DNA from 3 places in the Streptomyces chengmaiensis genome. Region 1 is predicted to be linked to each of the others. Evidence: riboswitches for the same ligand, from Rfam matches in the RefSeq annotation. Region 1 holds a riboswitch; each other region holds the start of a gene.
What was found. Region 1 has a riboswitch for cobalamin ahead of cobN (cobaltochelatase subunit CobN). Riboswitches for the same ligand answer to the same signal wherever they lie in the genome.
Positions count from the first base shown of each region.

Region 2: linked by a shared signal. The riboswitch ahead of QCN29_RS01690 (ribonucleoside-diphosphate reductase subunit alpha) and the one ahead of cobN (cobaltochelatase subunit CobN) in region 1 are both predicted to bind cobalamin.
Region 3: linked by a shared signal. The riboswitch ahead of QCN29_RS19415 (ABC transporter substrate-binding protein) and the one ahead of cobN (cobaltochelatase subunit CobN) in region 1 are both predicted to bind cobalamin.

Region 1 is NZ_JARWBG010000056.1:34,117-40,812, reverse strand. It holds partial or broken gene QCN29_RS30890 (cobalamin biosynthesis protein CobG) at 1-688, opposite strand, end outside; cobalamin riboswitch at 734-892, shown strand; gene cobN (cobaltochelatase subunit CobN) at 922-4,524, shown strand; gene QCN29_RS30880 (XdhC family protein) at 4,701-5,852, opposite strand; gene QCN29_RS30875 (NCS2 family permease) at 5,904-6,696, opposite strand, start outside.
Region 2 is NZ_JARWBG010000001.1:381,198-387,893, reverse strand. It holds gene QCN29_RS01695 (ribonucleotide-diphosphate reductase subunit beta) at 1-568, opposite strand, end outside; gene QCN29_RS01690 (ribonucleoside-diphosphate reductase subunit alpha) at 568-2,955, opposite strand; cobalamin riboswitch at 3,092-3,219, opposite strand; gene mctP (monocarboxylate uptake permease MctP) at 3,744-5,375, opposite strand; gene QCN29_RS01680 (DUF3311 domain-containing protein) at 5,372-5,701, opposite strand; gene QCN29_RS01675 (GntR family transcriptional regulator) at 5,830-6,594, opposite strand.
Region 3 is NZ_JARWBG010000022.1:60,150-66,845, forward strand. It holds gene QCN29_RS19405 (redoxin domain-containing protein) at 1-288, shown strand, start outside; gene QCN29_RS19410 (cytochrome c biogenesis CcdA family protein) at 328-1,230, shown strand; cobalamin riboswitch at 1,255-1,430, shown strand; gene QCN29_RS19415 (ABC transporter substrate-binding protein) at 1,611-2,885, shown strand; gene QCN29_RS19420 (FecCD family ABC transporter permease) at 2,882-3,988, shown strand; gene QCN29_RS19425 (ABC transporter ATP-binding protein) at 4,192-5,214, shown strand; gene QCN29_RS19430 ((2Fe-2S)-binding protein) at 5,208-6,041, shown strand; gene QCN29_RS19435 (DUF7676 family protein) at 6,056-6,613, shown strand.

The DNA.
Region 1 (6,696 bases):
CATGCGCCCGCTGCCCGGCTGTCGCCGCGGGCCCGGACTCGGCCCGGCTCTCCGGCTGCGGCGGCCCGCAGGCCGCGCCGTCGTGGCCGGTCGCCGCCGCCCGGCGCATGGAGGAGGCGCACTCCGGGCGCTGCCCGTCGGCGCTCGACGCGAGAATCGTCACATCCGCGTCGAGCGCGGTCATGTCCCCGCGGCCGTCGTCGCAGGCGAACAGGTAGCGGCCCGACAGGGCGGTCGCCGTCTCGCTCGCACACAGCAGCGAGTCCAGTTCGCGCACCCAGGGCAGGACGTCGTACGCGCCGCGCCCGTCCAGACCGGTCAGCGGCGAGGCCACGATGTTGCGGACGCGTTCGTGGCGCGGTGCGGGCAGCAGGCCCGCCGCGTCGAGCAGGCGGGCCAACTCCCCGCCGCAGGCGGCGCCCAGGCCGCGCAGCTGGACGTTGCCGCGGGAGGTGAGGTCGAGCCGGGCGTCGCCGAGGCGCTCGGCGGCGGATGCGAGGACGTCCGCCTGCGCGGCGGTCAGCAGGCCCGCGGGGACGCGCACGCGGGCCAGCGCGCCGTCGTTCGCGGAGTGCAGCCGCAGCGCCCCCGGGCAGGCGTCGGCGCCGTCCCGCGGGGGCGGTTCATCCCCGTACGGGCGGTTGGCGGCGGAGGGAGCCGTGGGCATGGGCGCGAGCATACCGACCATCACACAAGCCGTATCCCCTGCTCAGCTGCCCGCACCCCTACTATGCTCGATGACGGGCCAGACGGCCCGTCATCGCCGTGGACGGCGCAAGGGGAGGAAGCCGGTGAGAGTCCGGCGCGGTCCCGCCACTGTGAGTCCGGCAGGAGCGTGAAGAGCGCACCTTCCGGATGAGCCAGGAACTCCCGCCGTCCCCACTGCCCGGGGCGCGGACCCCGAGGAAGGCCGGACGCCGGATGATCCTGCTTCTGTCGACGTCGGACACCGACCTGCTGAGCGCGCGTGCGGCGGGCGGCCCTGTGCCGTACCGGTTCGCGAACCCCGCACGGCTCCCGCTCGACGAGCTGCCCGCGCTGCTGGAGGGCGCGGACCTCGTCGTCGTACGACTCCTGGGCGGGCTGCGCGCCTGGCAGGAGGGGCTGGACGCGCTGCTCGCCGGGGACCTCCCGGTGGTGGTGCTCACCGGTGAACAGGCCCCGGACGCCGCCCTGATGGAGGCCTCCACCGTCCCGATCGGCATCGCGGCCGAGGCGCACGCCTATCTCGCGCACGGCGGTCCGGCGAATCTGGAGCAGCTGGCCCGGTTCCTGTCGGACACGGTGCTGCTCACCGGCCACGGCTTCGAACCGCCGGCGACCGCGCCCGCCTGGGGGCGGCTGGAGCGCACGGAGCGTGACGGCGTCGAGGGGCCGACCATCGCGGTGCTGTACTACCGGGCGCACCATATGAGCGGCAACACGGCTTTCGCAGACGTGCTCTGCGGGGCGATCGAGGACGCGGGGGGCCGCCCGCTGCCGCTGTACGTGGCATCGCTGCGCGCCCCCGAGCCCGAGTTCCTCGACGAACTGCGCACCGCGGATGCCGTGGTGACCACGGTGCTGGCGGCGGGCGGCACCAGGCCCGCCGAGGCGCAGGCGGGCGGTGACAACGAGGCTTGGGACGCGGGGGCGCTGGCGGCGCTGGATGTGCCGGTGCTCCAGGCACTGTGTCTGACCGGCTCGCGCGACGCCTGGGAGGAGAACGACGAGGGACTGTCCCCGCTCGACGCGGCGAGCCAGGTCGCGGTGCCGGAGTTCGACGGCCGCATCATCACCGTCCCGTTCTCCTTCAAGGAGATCGACGAGGACGGCCTGCCGGCCTATGTCGCGGACGCCGAGCGGGCCGCCCGCGTCGCCGGGATCGCGGTGCGCCACGCCAGGCTGCGTTATGTCCCCGCCGCCGAGAAGCGGATCGCGCTGGTGCTTTCCGCGTACCCCACCAAGCACTCCCGCATCGGCAACGCGGTCGGTCTGGACACCCCCGCCTCCGCGGTCGCGCTGCTGCGCCGGCTGCGGGCGGAGGGCTATGAGTTTGGCGCGGAGGAGGTGCCCGGCCTTGCCTCGGGCGACGGCGACGAGCTGATCCGCGCGCTGATCGAGGCGGGCGGCCATGACCAGGAGTGGCTGACCGAGGAGCAGCTGGCCCGCAACCCGGTCCGCATCCCCGCCGCCGACTACCGGCGCTGGTTCGACCGGCTCCCCGCGAAGCTGCGGGAGGCGGTGGAGGAGCACTGGGGGCCCGCGCCGGGCGAGATGTTCGTCGACCGGTCGCAGAACCCGGACGGCGACATCGTGCTGGCCGCGCTGCGCCGCGGCAATCTGCTGGTCCTCATCCAGCCGCCGCGCGGCTTCGGCGAGAACCCGATCGCGATCTACCACGATCCGGATCTGCCTCCGTCGCACCACTATCTGGCCGCCTACCGGTGGATCCAGGCCGCCCGCGAGGACGGGGGCTTCGGCGCGGACGCCATGATGCATCTGGGCAAGCACGGCAATCTGGAATGGCTGCCCGGCAAGAACGCGGGCCTGTCAGCCGCCTGCGCGCCCGACGCGGCGATCGGCGATCTGCCGCTGGTCTACCCGTTCCTGGTGAACGACCCGGGCGAGGGCACCCAGGCCAAGCGCCGGGTGCACGCCACGCTGGTGGACCATCTGGTGCCCCCGATGGCGCGCGCCGAGTCGTACGGCGACATCGCCCGGCTGGAGCAGCTGCTGGACGAGTACGCGGCGATCTCCTCGATGGACCCGGCCAAGCTGCCCGCGATCCGCGCCCAGATCTGGACGCTGATCCAGGCCGCGAAGCTGGACCACGACCTGGGGCTTCAGGACCGCCCGGACGACGACGGCTTCGACGACTTCCTGCTGCACGTCGACGGCTGGCTGTGCGAGGTCAAGGACGCGCAGATCCGCGACGGCCTGCATGTGCTGGGCGGCGCGCCGACCGGCCCCGAGCGGGTCAATCTGGTGCTCGCCGTCCTGCGCGCCCGGCAGATCTGGGGCGGCACGTCCGCGCTGCCGGGCCTGCGGGAGGCGCTGGGCCTGGACGAGTCGAAGGCGACCCGCACCGACGCGGACGCGGCGGAGGAGACGGCCCGCGCGCTCGTCGAGGCCATGGAGGCGGCGGACTGGGAACCGGCCGCCGTCGCGGCAGTGGCCGCGGACCACGGTGAACAGGTCGCCGCGGTGCTGGAGTTCGCGGCCCGCGAGGTCGTGCCCCGGCTGGCGGGCACGACCGCCGAGATCGACCATGCCGTACACGCGTTGAACGGCGGTTTCGTGCCCGCCGGCCCGTCCGGTTCGCCGCTGCGCGGTCTGGTCAATGTGCTGCCCACCGGACGCAACTTCTACTCGGTGGACCCCAAGGCCGTCCCCTCCCGGCTCGCCTGGGAGACCGGCCAGGCGCTGGCCGACTCGCTGCTGGAGCGCTACCGCTCCGACAACGGCGAGTGGCCCACGTCCGTCGGCCTCTCCCTGTGGGGCACCAGCGCCATGCGCACCGCGGGCGACGATGTGGCCGAGGCGCTGGCGCTGCTGGGCATCCGCCCGGTGTGGGACGACGCCTCCCGCCGGGTGACGGGCCTGGAACCGGTCCCCCTGGCGGAGCTGGGCCGTCCGCGCATCGACGTCACCCTGCGCATCAGCGGTTTCTTCCGGGACGCGTTCCCGCACACGATCGGACTGCTGGACGACGCGGTGCGGCTGGCCGCCTGGCTGGACGAGCCGGCCGAGAGCAACTTCGTCCGCGCGCACGCGCAGGCGGACCTCGCCGTCCACGGCGACGAACGCCGCGCCACCACCCGTATCTTCGGCTCCCGGCCGGGCACGTACGGCGCGGGCATCCTCCAGCTGATCGACAGCCGCGACTGGCGTACGGACGCCGATCTGGCCGAGGTATACACGGTCTGGGGCGGCTATGCCTACGGGCGCGAGCTGAACGGCCGTGCGGCGCGGGAGGAGATGGAGACCGCCTACCGGCGGATCGCGGTGGCCGCGAAGAACACGGACACGCGCGAGCACGACATCGCCGACTCCGACGACTACTTCCAGTACCACGGCGGAATGGTCGCCACGGTGCGGGCGCTGCGCGGCACGGCCCCCGAGGCGTACATCGGCGACTCCACCCGCCCGGAGACCGTCCGCACCCGCACCCTGGTCGAGGAGACCTCCCGGGTCTTCCGCGCCCGGGTGGTCAACCCGCGCTGGATCGAGGCGATGCGCCGCCACGGCTACAAGGGCGCCTTCGAACTCGCCGCCACCGTCGACTACCTCTTCGGCTACGACGCCACGACCGGCGTGGTCGCCGACTGGATGTACGACAAGCTCGCTCAGACGTACGTCCTGGACCCGGAGAACCGGGAGTTCCTGCAGCAGGCCAATCCATGGGCGCTGCACGGCATCGCGGAGCGTCTGCTGGAGGCGGAGTCCCGCGGCATGTGGGCCGAGCCCGACCCCGCGGTGCTTCAGGCCCTGCGGGAGGCGTATCTGGAGACGGAGGGCGATCTGGAGGGCGGCGAAGCCTGAGAGACCCGTCGCACCACGACGCCCGGCCGGGCGCATCGGCGCGGATCGGCCCGCGACCGCGGTCAGGCCCGGGCGGGTGGGCGCCCGCCCGGGCCGCTGCCGGAGGGCGCCGCCGGTCAGCCGGGCCGTCAGGGCGCGTGGCCGTCAAAGCGCGTGGCCGTCAAAGCGCGTGGCCGTCAGGCGACCGATCCGATGCGCCCCGTCGGTGTGTCCGGGCCGTCGTGGTGGATGGGGGTGTGGGCCCCGGTCAGGGAGACGCCCGAGCCGCCGCGGCGGTTCGCGACGATTTCGGCGGCGATGGACAGGGCCGTCTCCTCCGGGGTGCGGGCCCCCAGATCGAGGCCGATCGGGGAGCGCAGCCGGGCGAGTTCGAGGTCGGTGACGCCGACGTCCCGCAGCCGTTCGTTGCGGTCCTGGTGGGTACGGCGGGAGCCCATCGCGCCGACGTAGGCGACGGGGAGCCTGAGGGCCAGTCGCAGCAGCGGGACGTCGAACTTGGCGTCGTGGGTGAGGACGCACAGCACGGTGCGGGAGTCGACGTCGGTCGATTCGAGGTAGCGGTGCGGCCACTCGACTGCGATCTCGTCGGCCTCGGGGAAGCGGGCCGGCGTCGCGAAGACGGGGCGGGCGTCGCACACGGTGACGTGGTAGCCGAGGAACTTGCCCACACGCACCAGCGCGGACGCGAAGTCGATCGCGCCGAAGACGATCATCCGGGGGGCGGGGACGCTGGACTCCACGAGGAGGGTCAGGGGCTGTCCGCAGCGGCTGCCGTCCTCTCCGATCCCCACGGCGGCGGTGCGGCCGGCGTCGAGGAGGGCGGCGGCCTCGGCGGCCGCGGTGCGGTCCAGTTCGGGATGTCCGCCCAGGGAGCCTTCGCAGGCGCCGTCGGGTCGGACGAGCAGCGTGCGTCCCCGCAGTTCGGCCGGGCCCTCGACGATGCGGGCGAGCGCCGCCGCCTCCCCTCGGGCGGCGGCGGCCAGGGCGGCCGAGAACACCTCCCTGACGGGGGCGTCGACGGGTACCGGGGTGACGAGGATGTCGATGACGCCGCCGCAGGTCAGGCCGACGGCGAAGGCGTCCTCGTCGCTGTAGCCGAAGCGCTCGAGCACGGTCCGGCCGTCTTGGAGGGACTGTTGGCACAGCTCGTACACGGCGCCCTCCACACACCCGCCGGAGACCGAGCCGATCGCCGTGCCCTCGCTGTCGACGGCGAGCGCGGCGCCTGGCTGGCGGGGCGCGCTGCCGCCGACGGCCACGACGGTGGCGACGGCGAAGGCGCGTCCCTGCTCGACCCACCGGTGCAGCTCGTCGGCGATGTCCAGCATGTCGGTCTCCTAACGGGTGTGCGGAGGTGTGGCCCGTGGGACGGGCCGGGGTTACTTGACGCCCAGCCAGCCCTCGATCGGGTGGAGGCCGAAGTAGGCGAGGAAGACCGCGGCCAGCACCCACATCAGCCAGCCGATGTCGCGGACCTTGCCCTGGGCGGCCTTGATCAGCACATGGGCGATGACGCCCGCCGCGATGCCCGCGGTGATCGAGTAGGTGAAGGGCATCAGCACGGTGGTCAGGAAGACCGGGATCGAGGTCGCCGGGTCGTTCCAGTCGATGTGCTTGGCGTTGGTCAGCATCATCGAGCCGATCACGACCAGCGCCGCGGCCGCCACCTGGGACGGGATCACCTGGGCGAGCGGGGTGAAGAACAGGCAGAGCGTGAAGGCGAGGCCGGTGATCACGCTGGAGAAGCCCGTGCGGGCTCCGTCGCCGACGCCGGCGGTGGACTCGATGAACACCGTCTGGCCGGACGCGCCGGCGAGGCCGCCGATCGCGCCGCCCGCGCCGTCGACGGCGAGGGCGCGGTTCAGCCCGGGCATCTTGCCCTTGGAGTCGGCGAGGTTGGCCTGCTGGCCGATGCCGATGATGGTGCCCATGGCGTCGAAGAAGCCGGCCAGGACCAGGGTGAAGACGATGACGCCGACCGTGATGCCGCCGACGCTGCCGATGCCGCTGAAGGAGACCTCTCCGAAGAGTCCGAAGTCGGGGGTGGAGACGATGGAACCGGTGATCTCCGGGGCGTTCAGACCGCCCCAGGCTGCCTTGTCGAGGCCGGCGAGCTGATGGACGACGGCCGCGAACACGGTGCCGCCGACGATGCCGATGAGGATCGCGCCG
Region 2 (6,696 bases), on a different contig from region 1:
AGGCCCCGTAGAAGAAGAGCCCCTCGATGCAGGCGGCGAAGCAGATCAGATTGAGCAGGAAGCGGCGGCGGTCGGCCTGCGTCTCCAGCCGGTCGATCTTCTCGGCCCCTTCTCCTTCCAGGGCGGCCATCCACTTGAAGCAGAACTGGGCCTTGTCCCGGATGGACGGGATGTTCTCCACGGCCGCGAAGGCCGCGGCACGCTCGTCCGGGTCGGGGAGGTAGGTGTCCAGCAGCGTCAGATAGAACTGGACGTGCACGGCCTCCTCGAAGAGCTGACGGCTCAGATACAGCCGCGCCTCCGGGGAGTTGATGTGCTTGTAGAGCGTGAGCACCAGGTTGTTCGCGACGATCGAGTCGCCGGTCGCGAAGAAGGCGACCAGCCGGCCGATCAGATGCTGCTCGCCCGGCGAGAGCTTGGCCAGGTCGGCGACGTCCGAGTGGAGGTCGACCTCCTCGACCGTCCAGGTGTTCTTGATGGCGTCCCGGTAGCGCTCGTAGAAGTCCGGGTAGCGCATGGGGCGGAGAGTGAGCTCGAAGCCCGGGTCGAGAAGATTCTGGTCACGCATTACTGGCAGGCCTCGCAGGACTCGGGGTTTTCCAGGGAGCAGGCGACTGCCTCTTCGGGGGTCGCCTGCACGGGGACGGAGGGGGCGGCTGCGGCGCTCGCGCCGCCGGCGGCGCGAGCGATCCGGGTGGCCGGGCGGGACCGCAGGTAGTACGTCGTCTTCAGCCCGGACTTCCAGGCATACGCGTACATCGAGCTGAGCTTGCCGATGGTCGGCGTCTCCAGGAACAGGTTCAGCGACTGGCTCTGGTCGAGGAACGGCGTACGGGCGGCCGCCATGTCGATCAGCCCGCGCTGCGGGATCTCCCACGCCGTGCGGTACAGCTCGCGGATCTCGGCCGGGACCCAGCCGAGGCCCTGGACGGAGCCGTTGGACTCGCGCAGCGCCTCCCGGGTCTGCGCATCCCAGACGCCCAGCTTCTTCAGATCCGCCACCAGGTACGAGTTGACCTGGAGGAACTCGCCGCTGAGAGTCTCGCGCTTGAAGAGATTGGAGACCTGCGGCTCAATGCACTCGTACACACCGGCGATGGAGGCGATGGTCGCGGTCGGGGCGATCGCCAGCAGCAGGGAGTTGCGCATGCCGGCAGCCGCCACCCGGGCGCGCAGGGCATCCCAGCGCTCCGGCCAGTTCGGCGTCACCTCGTAGTGGTCCGGGTGGAGCACGCCGCGCGCGGCGCGCGTCTCGGTCCAGGCAGGCAGCGGGCCATGACGCTCGGCCAGATCGCAGGACGCCTCGTACGCGGCGAGCATGATCCGCTCGGCGACCTTCGTGGAGAGCGCCTTGGCCTCGGCGGAGTCGAAGGGCAGCCGCAGCTTGAAGAACACGTCCTGCAGGCCCATCGCGCCCAGGCCCACCGGCCGCCAGCGGGCGTTGGAGCGGCCCGCCTGCTCGGTCGGGTAGAAGTTGATGTCGACGACCCGGTCGAGGAAGGTCACGGCGGTGCGGACGGTGTTGTCCAGCCGCTCCCAGTCGATCTCCCCGGCAGGGGTGACGAACGCGCCCAGGTTGACGGAGCCCAGATTGCAGACCGCCGTCTCCCCGTCGTCCGTGACCTCAAGGATCTCGGTGCACAGATTCGAGGAGTGGACGACCCTGCCGGGCTCCGCGGTCTGGTTGGCGGTGCGGTTGGCCGCATCCTTGAACGTCATCCAGCCGTTGCCGGTCTGCGCCAGGGTGCGCATCATCCGGCCGTACAGCTCCCGCGCCGGAATAGTCTTCCGGGCCAGACCGGCCGCCTCCGCCTTGAGGTAGGCGGCGTCGAAGCCATCGCCCCACAGGTCGACCAGCTCCGGCACGTCGGCGGGGGAGAACAGAGACCAGTCGGCGTCGGCGGCGACCCGGCGCATGAACTCGTCCGGGATCCAGTGCGCCAGATTGAGGTTGTGGGTGCGCCGGGCCTCCTCGCCCGTGTTGTCACGCAGTTCGAGGAACTCCTCGATGTCCGCGTGCCAGGTCTCCAGATAGACGCAGGCAGCGCCCTTGCGGCGGCCGCCCTGGTTGACGGCGGCGACCGAGGAGTCCAGCGTCCGCAGGAAAGGGACGATGCCGTTGGAGTGGCCGTTGGTGCCGCGGATCAGCGAGCCGCGGGAGCGGATGCGTGAGTACGACAGACCGATGCCGCCCGCGTGCTTCGACAGCCGCGCCACCTGGTGGTAGCGGTCGTAGATCGAGTCGAGCTCGTCCAGCGGGGAGTCCAGCAGATAGCAGGAGGACATCTGCGGATGGCGGGTGCCGGAGTTGAACAGCGTGGGGGAGGACGGCAGATAGTCGAGCCGGTTCATCAGCCCGTAAAGCGCGGCTACCTCCTCCAGGGCGCGGATCGAGTCGTCCTCGGCCAGCCCGGCGGCCACGCGCAGCATGAAGTGCTGCGGGGTCTCGATGACATTGCGGGTGATCGGGTGGCGCAGCAGATAGCGGCTGTGGAGGGTGCGCAGACCGAAGTAGCCGAAGCGGTCGTCGGCGCCCTGGGCGAGCGCCTGGTCGACGAGCGAGTCCAGCCGTGCAGAGTGCAGCCGGGCGAACTCCGCGGTCCGGTCGGCGATCAGGCCCTCGCGGCAGCCCACGGCGATGGACGCGGAGAACGAGACCGCCCCCTCACCGGCCGCCTCCTCGGCGATGGTCCGGGTGAGGAGCCGGGCGGCGAGCCGGGAGTACGCGGGGTCCTCGGAGATCAGCCCCGCGGCGGCCTCGGTGGCCAGCGAACGCAACTCGGCCTCGTCCGAACCGGCGTGCCGGCCGCGCAGTGCGGCGGCGGCGACCCGGCCCGGGTCGGTGTCGGGCAGATCGGCGGTGAGGTCGGTCAGGGTCCGCAGCAGCGCGGTCCCGGGGCCGTCGCCCACCCGCTCGGAGATGCCTGAAGCCGGATCGGCTGGCGCGATGGTCACGTGGTGCTCTCCCTCGCTCGGCTCTGGGCCGGCGGGGGAACGGGGCACGGGCGCGCACGCCGTCGCATGGGCGGCCGCGCGTCGTCCACCGGCCCAATTCCGCGAGGCCCGGACGTCTCTGGCGTCCGGTTCGGTCGAGCCGGACGCGCTGCCGGCAGGTCCTCGGACTGGCCTGTGGATGCGACAAAGCGCACCACGGCACACCGTTGCGGGACAGTTCCGGATTCGCACCGGATTCCCCTGGGCGGCAGCGAGGATGAGCATACATGTGGGGGCGGTGTGATGCGGACGGCCCTACATGTTGTGTCGGCCCGGCCTCTTCCTGTCACTGGGGCTCCGCCCCAGACCCCGTTTTCTCGGGGGCTCCGCCCCCGAACCCCCGCGCCTCAATCGCCGGCGGGGCTGGGTTTCTGGTCCCCGCGCCTCAAGCGCGGGCGGGGCTGGGTTTCTGGTCCTCGCGCCTCAAGCGCGGGTGGCTGGACGTCTGGTTCTTGCGCCTGAAGCGTCGGCGGGGTTGGGTTTCTGGTCCTTGCGCCTGAAGCGTCGGTGGGGCTGGGTTTCTGGTCCTTGGGCCTCAAGCGCTGGCGGGGCTGGGTTTCTGGTCCTTGGGCCTCAAGCGCTGGCGGGGCTGGGACTTGGCGTAGCCAGCCAAGCCCGCTGGGGCACCCCGGACGGAGTCCGGGGAGGTGCCTGGGGAAGGTCGAGGACACGGCCGAAGGCCGTGCCTGGGGGTCTGGGGGCCCGCCCCCGGTTATGGGAGGGGAAGGGCCCCCGCAGGCGCAAGCGCCTCAGCCGGCCGCGTCCGCGCCCACCTTCGGCAGCTCCCGCCGCCGCTCCCCGGGCTCCCCCGCGTCCGCCGTGTAGTCCGACGGCCTGGTCTCGTCCACGCCCTCCGGCGCCTTCAACGCCCGCATGACGAAGGTCAGCACCACCGTCACGATGACGTTCAGCACAAACGCCGTGAGGCCGATGTAGCCGATCTCACCGATTCCGGGGATCGCGGCCGACGAGCCGCCGAAGTGCTTCTGCGTTGGGCTGGCCACGCCGTACGCCGCCGCCGTGCCGTAGATCATGCCGACCGCCCAGCCTCCGAGCAGCGCCCAGCGGTGGAACCAGCGGGTGAACAGGCCGCCCACCAGCGCGGGGAAGGTCTGCAGGATCCAGATGCCGCCCAGCAGCTGGAAGTTGATGGCGACCGTCTTGTCCATGGTCAGCACGAACGCCAGTGCGCCGACCTTCACCAGCAGCGACACCAGCTTGGAGACCTTGGTCTCCTGCTCCGGGGTGGCGTCGGGCCGGATGAAGTCCTTGTAGATGTTGCGGGTGAACAGGTTCGCCGCGGCGATCGACATGATCGCCGCCGGCACCAGCGCGCCGATGCCGATGGCGGCGAAGGCCACGCCCGCGAACCAGTCGGGGAACATGTTCTCGAAGAGCTGGGGGATAGCCAGCTGGCCGTTGCTCACCGTCACCCCGGCGGCGAGCGCCATGAAGCCGAGCAGCGCGAGCATGCCCAGCATCAGCGAGTACAGGGGCAGGATCGTGGTGTTGCGCCGGATGACGTTGCGGCTGCGCGAGGACAGCGTCGCGGTGATGGAGTGCGGATACATGAAGAGCGCGAGCGCTGAGCCGAAGGCCAGGGTCGCGTAGCCCCAGTGGGCCGAGTCGCCCGGGATCAGCGAGCCGCGTGGCTTGTCGGTGGCCGGGTTGATCTGCTCGTACGCCGCGCCCGCCTTGGCGAAGATGTCGTCGAAGCCGCCGAGCCTGATCGGGATGTAGATGATCGCTACCGCGATGACGATGTAGATCAGCGTGTCCTTGACGAACGCGATCAGCGCGGGGGCGCGCAGCCCGGAGGAGTAGGTGTAGGCCGCGAGCACTCCGAAGGCGATCAGCAGCGGCAGGTCCTTGACGAACCAGTTGGTGTGCTCGCTGCCGCCGACGCCCATGACGTCCAGCACGGCCTGGATGCCTACCAGTTGGAGCGCGATGTACGGCATCGTCGCCAGGATGCCGGTGAGCGCCACCGCCAGGGAGAGCCCCTTGGAGCCCCAGCGTCCGCGGACGAAGTCGGAGGTGGTGACATAGCCGTGCCGGTGGGAGACCGACCACAGCCGCGGCAGGAAGGTGAAGATCAGCGGATAGACGAGAATGGTGTACGGGACGGCGAAGAAGCCCGCCGCTCCGGCCGCGTAGATGGCTGCCGGGACGGCCACGAAGGTGTAGGCCGTATAGAGGTCGCCGCCGAGCAGGAACCAGGTGATCCAGGTGCCGAACGAACGCCCGCCCAGGCCCCATTCGTCGAGGCTGTGCTCGTTCTCGGCCTTGCGCCAGCGCGCGGCCAGGAAGCCCATGACCGTGACGGCGACGAAGAAGAGGAGGAAGACGGCGAGTGCGACGCCGTTCACGCCGTCCTTCACAGGTCCCCGCCCTCCTTCCGGGCGGAGGCGGCGCGGGCGCTTTTGGCCCGGGCGCGCTGGTCACGCTGGAACAGCCGGTACGCGACCATGGTGAGCCCGGTCGAGACGACCACCCAGAGCATCTGGTACCAGTAGAAGAACGGCATCCCCGCGAACTTCGGTTCGACCCTGGCGTAGGAGCTCACCCAGAGCATCGCGACGAACGGTGCGATGAGACAGAGGGCGACGACGACCCGTAAAGGTGTCACCACGGGCCGCTGACGATCCGTCGCTTGCGTCGCTTCCGTCGGTTCCGGCGCTTGTGACGCCTTGGGCACTTCTGACATGCGGCGAACTCCGTCCCCTTGCCGAACGCCTGTGTAATGCGCACGAAATCTAGGGGAGGGCTGCCCGCCGCGACACCCCCTGTCCGGATAACGGATCTATTCCGTCACGTCGGTTGAACGACGGGAGGCTATTCGGCGGGACGCTGGAGCCGGGCGACGAACTTGTAGCGGTCGCCGCGGTAGACGGAGCGCACCCACTCCACCGGCTCGCCCTGGGTGTCGATGGAGTGCCGGGACAGCATCAGCATCGGCAGCCCGACGTCCGTGCCCAGCAGCCCGGCCTCACGCGGGGTGGCCAGTGAGGTCTCGATGGTCTCCTCGGCCTCGGCGAGCCGCACGTCGTACACCTCCGCCAGAGCGGTGTAGAGGGAGGTGTACTTCATCAGATTGCGGCGCAGGGCGGGGAAGCGCTTCGCGGACAGATGCGTCGTCTCGATGGCCATGGGCTCGCCGCTCGCGAGCCGCAGCCGCTCGATGCGCAGCACCCGGCCGCCCGTGGGGATGTCGAGCAGCCCGGCCAGGGTGTCGTCGGCGGTGACATAGCCGATGTCGAGCAACTGGGAGGTCGGCTCCAGGCCCTGGGCGCGCATGTCCTCCGTGTACGAGGTGAGCTGCAGGGCCTGGGACACCTTGGGTTTGGCGACGAAGGTGCCCTTGCCCTGGATGCGCTCCAGGCGGCCTTCGACGACGAGTTCCTGCAGTGCCTGGCGCACGGTGGTGCGGGAGGTGTCGAACTCCGCCGCGAGCGTCCGCTCCGGCGGCACCGGGGTGCCGGGCGGCATGGTCTCGGTCATCTCGAGGAGATGCCGCTTGAGGCCGTAGTACTTGGGCACGCGCGCGGTGCGGGCCTGGTTGCCGTTCTCGGTCTCGGTGCCGCTCCCGTCTGTGGTCATGGCCCGCCTCTCCGCCTTCTGCCCTGCTGCCGTCACCGGCACCTCCGTCTGTTGCGGCTCACATGGTGGCACGGCCCGATCACAGGTCGTCGACCTCCTTCA
Region 3 (6,696 bases), on a different contig from region 1:
GCGCAGGCCGCCGAGACCGCGAAGGTGGCCGCCGACTTCTCCGGCAGGGCGAACGTCGTCGGCGTCGCCGGGCTCGACCGGAACGACTCCATGCGCGACTTCGTCGCACAGACCCGGTCCGGGACGTTCCCGCATGTCTCCGACGAGGCGGGCGAGGTGTGGAAGCGCTTCAAGGTGACCCAGCAGAGCGTGTACGTCATCCTCGACAAGGACGGCAAGGAGACCTACAGCGGGGTGCTGCCCGGCGGCAAGGGCCTGGCCGAGAAGGTCGGGAAGCTCGTCGGCTGAGCGCCGGACAGCGCGCACAGGACCCCCGCGACCACCGCCATGGCCGACCTCCCTCTCGCCCTCGCCCTCAGCGCCGGAATGCTCGCCGCGGTCAACCCGTGCGGCTTCGCCCTGCTTCCGGCGTACCTCTCCCTCCTCGTCCTCGGTGACGACTCCCCCGGCCGTACGGCGGCCGTCGGCCGGGCGCTGACCGCCACCGCCGCGATCACCGCCGGATTCGCCGCCCTCTTCGGCGTCTTCGGGCTGGCGATCCTGCCCGTCGCCGGCCGGGTGCAGGAGCAGCTCCCGTGGTTCACCATCGGCTTCGGCGCGCTGATGGCGGCCGCCGGGGCGTGGCTGGCCGCCGGACGCCAACTGCCGGCCCTCGCCCCCAAGGTGCGGCGCGCTCCGTCCGTGACCCGCTCGGTTCCTTCGATGGCGCTGTTCGGGATGGCGTACGCCACCGCCTCGCTGGGCTGCACCATCGCGCCGTTCCTCGCCATCGTCGTCTCCGCCTTCCGCAGCGGCTCGACCGGCGAGGGGATCGCGCTGTTCGCCGCGTACGCCGCCGGTATGGGCATCATCGTCGGCGCGGCCTCGCTGACCGTCGCCCTCACCCGCAGCGCCGCCGTCGGCCGGCTGCGCGCCCTCGGTCGGCTCGCGCCCCGCATCGGCGGCGTACTGCTGCTGCTCATCGGCGCGTATGTGGCGTACTACGGCTGGTACGAGATCCGGGTGCAGAACGACCCGGCTGCCCAGGACCCGGTCATCGACGCGGCCGGAGCCGTCCAGCGCGCCATCGCGGACGCCGTGGACGCCGCCGGGCCCGGAACCGCCGCCGCGGCCTTCGCGGTGCTGCTGGCCGTCGCCGGAACCGCGGCCGTACGGCGGCGCAGGCGGTCCGGTCGACGGCCCGAGGGGAGCGCGGGCGCGGGGGCGGGGGCGCACAGTAGTGCGGGGTGAGCCAGGCCCTGGCACACCCCGCCCCCCTCTGAGATGCTTCCTGACGACAACGCGACGGCGGACGAGGAAGCCGGTGAGATTCCGGCACGGTACCGCCACTGTGTAGGGGGAGCGACTCCGCCATGGCCACCGCCTGCTGAAGGGTGGGAAGGCCGGGGAAGCGTCGATCCCGAGTCAGGAGACTCACGCCGTCGCACCTCGACGTTCCGGGGCGGATCTCCCCGAGAGAGGACGGTGGCACCCGTGTGCCCGCGTATCTGTGACAGCTCCTCCGTGCAGCCTGCCGTGCCGACCCCGGGCCGCTGCTGAGCGGCTCCCGGCACCGGACGTCTTCTTCCCCACGCCGTCAGGCGTTTCCCTTTCGCACGCCAGGAGCCATCGTGCCCGTTTCCCTGCTGCGCAGGCGCATGCCCGCGCGCCGCTCGACCGCCACAACCGCCACGACCGCCGCCGCCACCGCGTCGCTGCTCGCGCTGAGCCTCGCGCTCACCGCCTGCGGCGGCGACTCCGCACCGCCCGCCGCGGACACCAAGGCCGCCGAGAGCGGCGGCGACGGCTGCATCGCGGACTTCGACCCCGCCAAGGACTACTTCCCCGTCAAGTCCCGGGTGGAGCACGCCCGGAACTTCACCCTGCGCTATGCGAAGAGCTATCAGGTCCTCACCGTCAAGGAACCCTTCCCCAAGGGCAAGCCGGAGACGTACGTCCTGGTCAGGTGCGGAGCCCCCAAGCCGAAGCTGACCGGCGAGCTGGCAGAGGCGCCACAGATCACCACACCGGTCAAGAGCCTCTACTCGGCGTCCACCACGCATCTGCCGCTGCTGACCGAGACCGGCACACTCGATGTGCTGACCGGCGTCGGCAACAGCGCCTACATCAGCTCGCCCGAGGTGCGTGAGCGGGTGAGGTCCGGCGAGGTCGCGGTGTACGCGGCCGACAACAGCATCGACGCGGAGAAGGTCATCGCGGCCAAGCCCGATGTGCTGATGACCGGCGGCGCCGACGACCCGCAGTACCCGAAGCTGCGCCAGGCGGGCATCGCGGTCGTCGCCAACGCCGAGTGGCTGGAGCCCAGTCCGCTGGGCCGGGCCGAGTGGGTCAAGGCGGTGGCCGCGCTGACCGGGGCCGAGAAGCGGGCGGGCGAACTGTTCGACACCATCGAGTCGGACTACGGCAAGGTCGCCGCCAGGGCCGCCAAGGCCGCGGAGAAGAGCGAGCCGGTGAAGGTGCTGCCCGGCACCATGTACCAGGGCCAGTGGAGCATGGCCCCCGGCGGCAGCTACCTCGGCCGGCTCATCAAGGACGCAGGCGGCACGTACCCCTGGGCGGGCGACAGAAGCGCCGGCAACCTTCAGCTCGGCTTCGAGGCCGTGTACGCCAAGGGCGGCGACGCGAAGATCTGGCTGACGGGCGAGCAGTGGACGTCCTCCGCCGACGCGGTCAAGGCGGACCGCCGCTACGGCGAGCTGGCGGCCGTCAAGGACGGCGAGATCTGGACGAACACCAAGGCCCTCGGCCCAGAGGGCGGCAACGACTACTTCGAACGCGGGGTGCTCCGGCCCGACCTGGTGCTCGCGGACCTCTTCGCGATCCTGCACCCGGAGGAGGCGGCCGGCCACACCTTTGCCTTCCACCAGAAGGTGCCCAGGGCGTGACGGCCGTCACCGACACATCGCCGACCGCCCGCGAGCCGGTCCCCGAACCGGCCCGCGGGCCCGCGCGGCGGCGGCTTCTCGCCGTCGGCGCGCTGGCCGCGGGCACGGCCGCGCTGTTCGTGCTGACGATCGCCGTCGGCTCGTACCACGTCCCGGTCGGGGAGGTGGTGCGCGTGCTGTTCGGGGACGACGGGGCCGATCCACGATGGACCGTCATCGTCCACGAGGTGCGGCTGCCGCGCGCGCTGACCGCCGTCGCCGTCGGCGCGGCGCTGGCCGTGGCCGGAGTGCAGATGCAGACGCTGTTCCGCAACGCCCTCGCCGACCCGTTCTCCCTCGGTGTGAGCAGCGGGGCAAGCATGGGCGTCGCGGCGGTGGTCGTCACCACCGGCGGCGTCGCCGGAAGCTTCACCGGCGATCTGGCCGGGCTCGGCCGCATCGGCGTCATCATCGCGGCCGCCCTCGGCGCGGCCTGTGTGCTGGCGCTGGTGCTCACGCTGTCGCGCTGGGTGCGGTCGGCGGTCACCCTGCTGGTCATCGGCGTGATGATCGGCTCGGCCGCGACCGCGCTGGTGAGCGTGGCGCTGGTGTACGCCAGGCCGGAGCGCGCCCAGCAGTTCGTCATCTGGGGTCTGGGCAGCTTCTCCGCCACGACCTGGCCCGACCTCGCGGTGATGCTGCCCGTGATCGGAGCGGGGCTGCTGACCGCACTGCTGACGGCCAAGCGGCTCAACGCGCTGCTGCTCGGCGAGGACTACGCCCGCACCATGGGCCTCAACGTCCGGCGCACCAGGGACCTCGCCCTGCTCGGCACCTCGCTGCTCGCCGGGGCCGCCACCGCGTTCTGCGGTCCGGTGGCCTTCCTCGGGCTCGCGGTGCCGCATCTGACCCGGGTCGCCCTGGGTACCTCCGACCACCGGGCGCTCATCCCGGCGGCGATGCTCGCGGGCGCGTTTCTGGCGCTGGCGTGCGCGCTGCTCAGCCGGCCGCCGGGCATGGACGCGGTGCTGCCGCTGAACGCGATCACCTCACTGTTCGGCGCGCCCGTCGTCATCGCCTTCCTGGTGCGCAGCCGCCGCGGACTGCAAGGAGTGACGCCATGACGGAACTCGTGGAGACAGCGGCCGAGGACGCTTCCGCCGCGACCGGCACGACCGGCACCACGAACAGGACCCGCACCACGGACACGACCGGCGCCACGGACAGGACCCGCACCACGGACACGACCGGCGCCACGGACACGACCCGCACCACGGACACGACCCGCACCACGGACTGGACCCGCACCATGGACACGACCGCCGCCATGGTCACGACGGACACGACCGGCACGGAGGGGATCAGCACCCGCGGGCTCACCGTCGGCTACCGCATGCGCCGGGCGTCCCGGCGGCGGCGGGAGCGGGCCGTGCTCCGCGAGCTGGACCTGACCGCGCGCGCCGGAGAGCTGACCGTGCTCCTCGGTCCCAACGGCGCGGGCAAGTCCACCCTGTTGCGCACCCTGTGCGGGCTGCAGCCGCCGCTGGCCGGGTCCGTGCGCATCGGCGGCCTCGACATCGCCGGCCAGTCGCCCGCGGCGCTCGCCCGGCGTCTCGCGGTCGTACTGACCGACCGGGTGGACGCGGGACTGCTGTCCGCCCGCGAACTGGTCGCCCTGGGCCGCCATCCGCACACCGGGTTCACCGGACGCCTCTCCGACGCCGATCACACGGCCGTGGAGTGGGCCCTGGACGCGGTGGCCGCCGGGCATCTCGCGGACCGGCCCGCCGCCGAACTCTCCGACGGAGAGCGCCAGCGGGTGCTCACCGCACGCGCCCTCGCCCAGGAGCCGGCGGCCGTGCTGCTGGACGAGCCGACCGCGTTCCTCGATGTGCCGTCACGGGTGGCGCTGACCGTGCTGCTGCGCGACCTGGCCCGCAGCAGGGGCCTGACGGTGGTGGTCAGCACCCACGATCTGGAGCTGGCGCTGCGCGTCGCCGACGCCGTCTGGCTGGTCGACCGCTCCTTGAGGGTGCACGCGGGCGCACCCGAGGATCTCATCGCCCGCGGGGCGGTCGCCGCGGCCTTTGACGCCGAACATCTGGCCTTCGACGCCGCCTCGGGCAGCTTCGGGCTGCGCCGCCCCGCGCGGGCGACCGTGGCCATGGACGCCCCGCCCGCGCTGCGCCCGCTGCTGGAGAGAGCCCTGGCACGGGAGGACCTGGCCACAGGGGACGGCGACACCCTCGTCACCGCGGGCTCCGACGGGACGCTGACGGTGCGCGGGCGCGGCAGGACCGTACGGACGCGGTCCTTCCAGGAGCTGACCCGGGAGGTACGGACATGGTGAGGAACACCGCGCACACCGCGCACACCGCCGCCCTCGGCCTGGCCGGCCGTCTGGAGCGGATCAGCGCCGTGGGACCGTACTTCGCCGTCCACTGCGGCGATCTGCCGGACGCGGACGCCGCGGGCTTCCGCCCGATGACGGAGCTGTACGAGGACGGCGCGCTCACCGCCTACACGGAGACGGTGCGCGGGCGCATGGGCGTCGACCAGCCGCGCGTCGCCGCCTCCACGGTGCAGCTGGGCACCGCCTCCCGGCTGTGGTCGATCGCCCTCGCGACGGCCGCCGTCGGCGGACGCGTGCCCGATCTGCATCCCCGGACGCTGTGGTGGCGGCCGGGCGCGTCGGGACCGGTCGAGCTCTGGCTGCCCGTGCCGCGGGAGCTGCCGGACGCCGCCGCGGACGGCCCGGCCGACGCCGTGCACCGCACCGTGGCCGAGGCCAACCTCCGCCCCCTCGCCGACGCGGTCCACCGCGTGTTCGGCGTCTCCCCGCACATCCTGCGCGGCAACGCCGCCTCCGCCCTCATCGGCTCCCTGCGCGTGCTGCTCGCCCGTGTCCCGGAGGCGGACCGGGCGGCGGCCCTCGCAGTCGTACGCGACCTGCTCGGCCGGGAGCCGCTGGCCGGAGCCGGGGACTTCACCGCCGACGCGGACGGAAACGTCGCCTTCCGCCGCCGCAGCTGCTGCCTCTACTACCGCGTGCCGGGCGCGGGCGTCTGCGGCGACTGCGTCCTGACCAGCCGCCCGAGCCGGGCGAACCGAACCACCCTGGACAGCGGGACCACGCGGAACAGCAGGACCGCCCGGACCACCGGAAACAGCCGCTGAGGAAGGAAACAGCCATGACTGCCACGGAGTACGCCGTCGTCGAGACCCCAGGCGGCGGCGTCGAGCACGTCTGGGCGCTGCCCGCCGACGAGTCCACCCTCCTCGACCTGATCACCGCCGTCTTCACCGACCACTGGCAGCACATCCACTTCGGCCCCATCATCGAGGGCGCCGCCTGGGAGGTCGGCGCGCCGAACGCCCCGACCGGCATCACCGTGAACGACGGCTATGCCACGGTCGACTTCGGGGCCTGGCACTTCCATCTGTGCATCGGCGAGCACACCGCGTCCGGGGCGGAGATGGGCCGTATCCGCCGCTGCTCGCGCGCCGAGCTGTACCGCACCGTCGGAGCGGACGGCGCCCCGGTCAGCTGGGGCCTGCGGCTCTTCAACGGCCGGGACGAGCAGATGATGACCGTCCTGCTGCCCAATCCGTTCCTGAGCGACCGCCAATCCATCCTGGACGCACCCGACTTCGGCCGCCTCGCCGCCTGGGACGAGCTGCGTGAGCGGTTCCTGTCCCTGCCGCCCGATCCGCTGGACCGCACGGGCAAGGGCTTCGCCCACGGCTGAGGCGGCCCGGTCCGGCTCGGGCCGGCTCCGCCCGGCTCGGGTCGGCTCCGCCCGGCTCGGGCCGGCTCCGCCCGGCTCGGCCC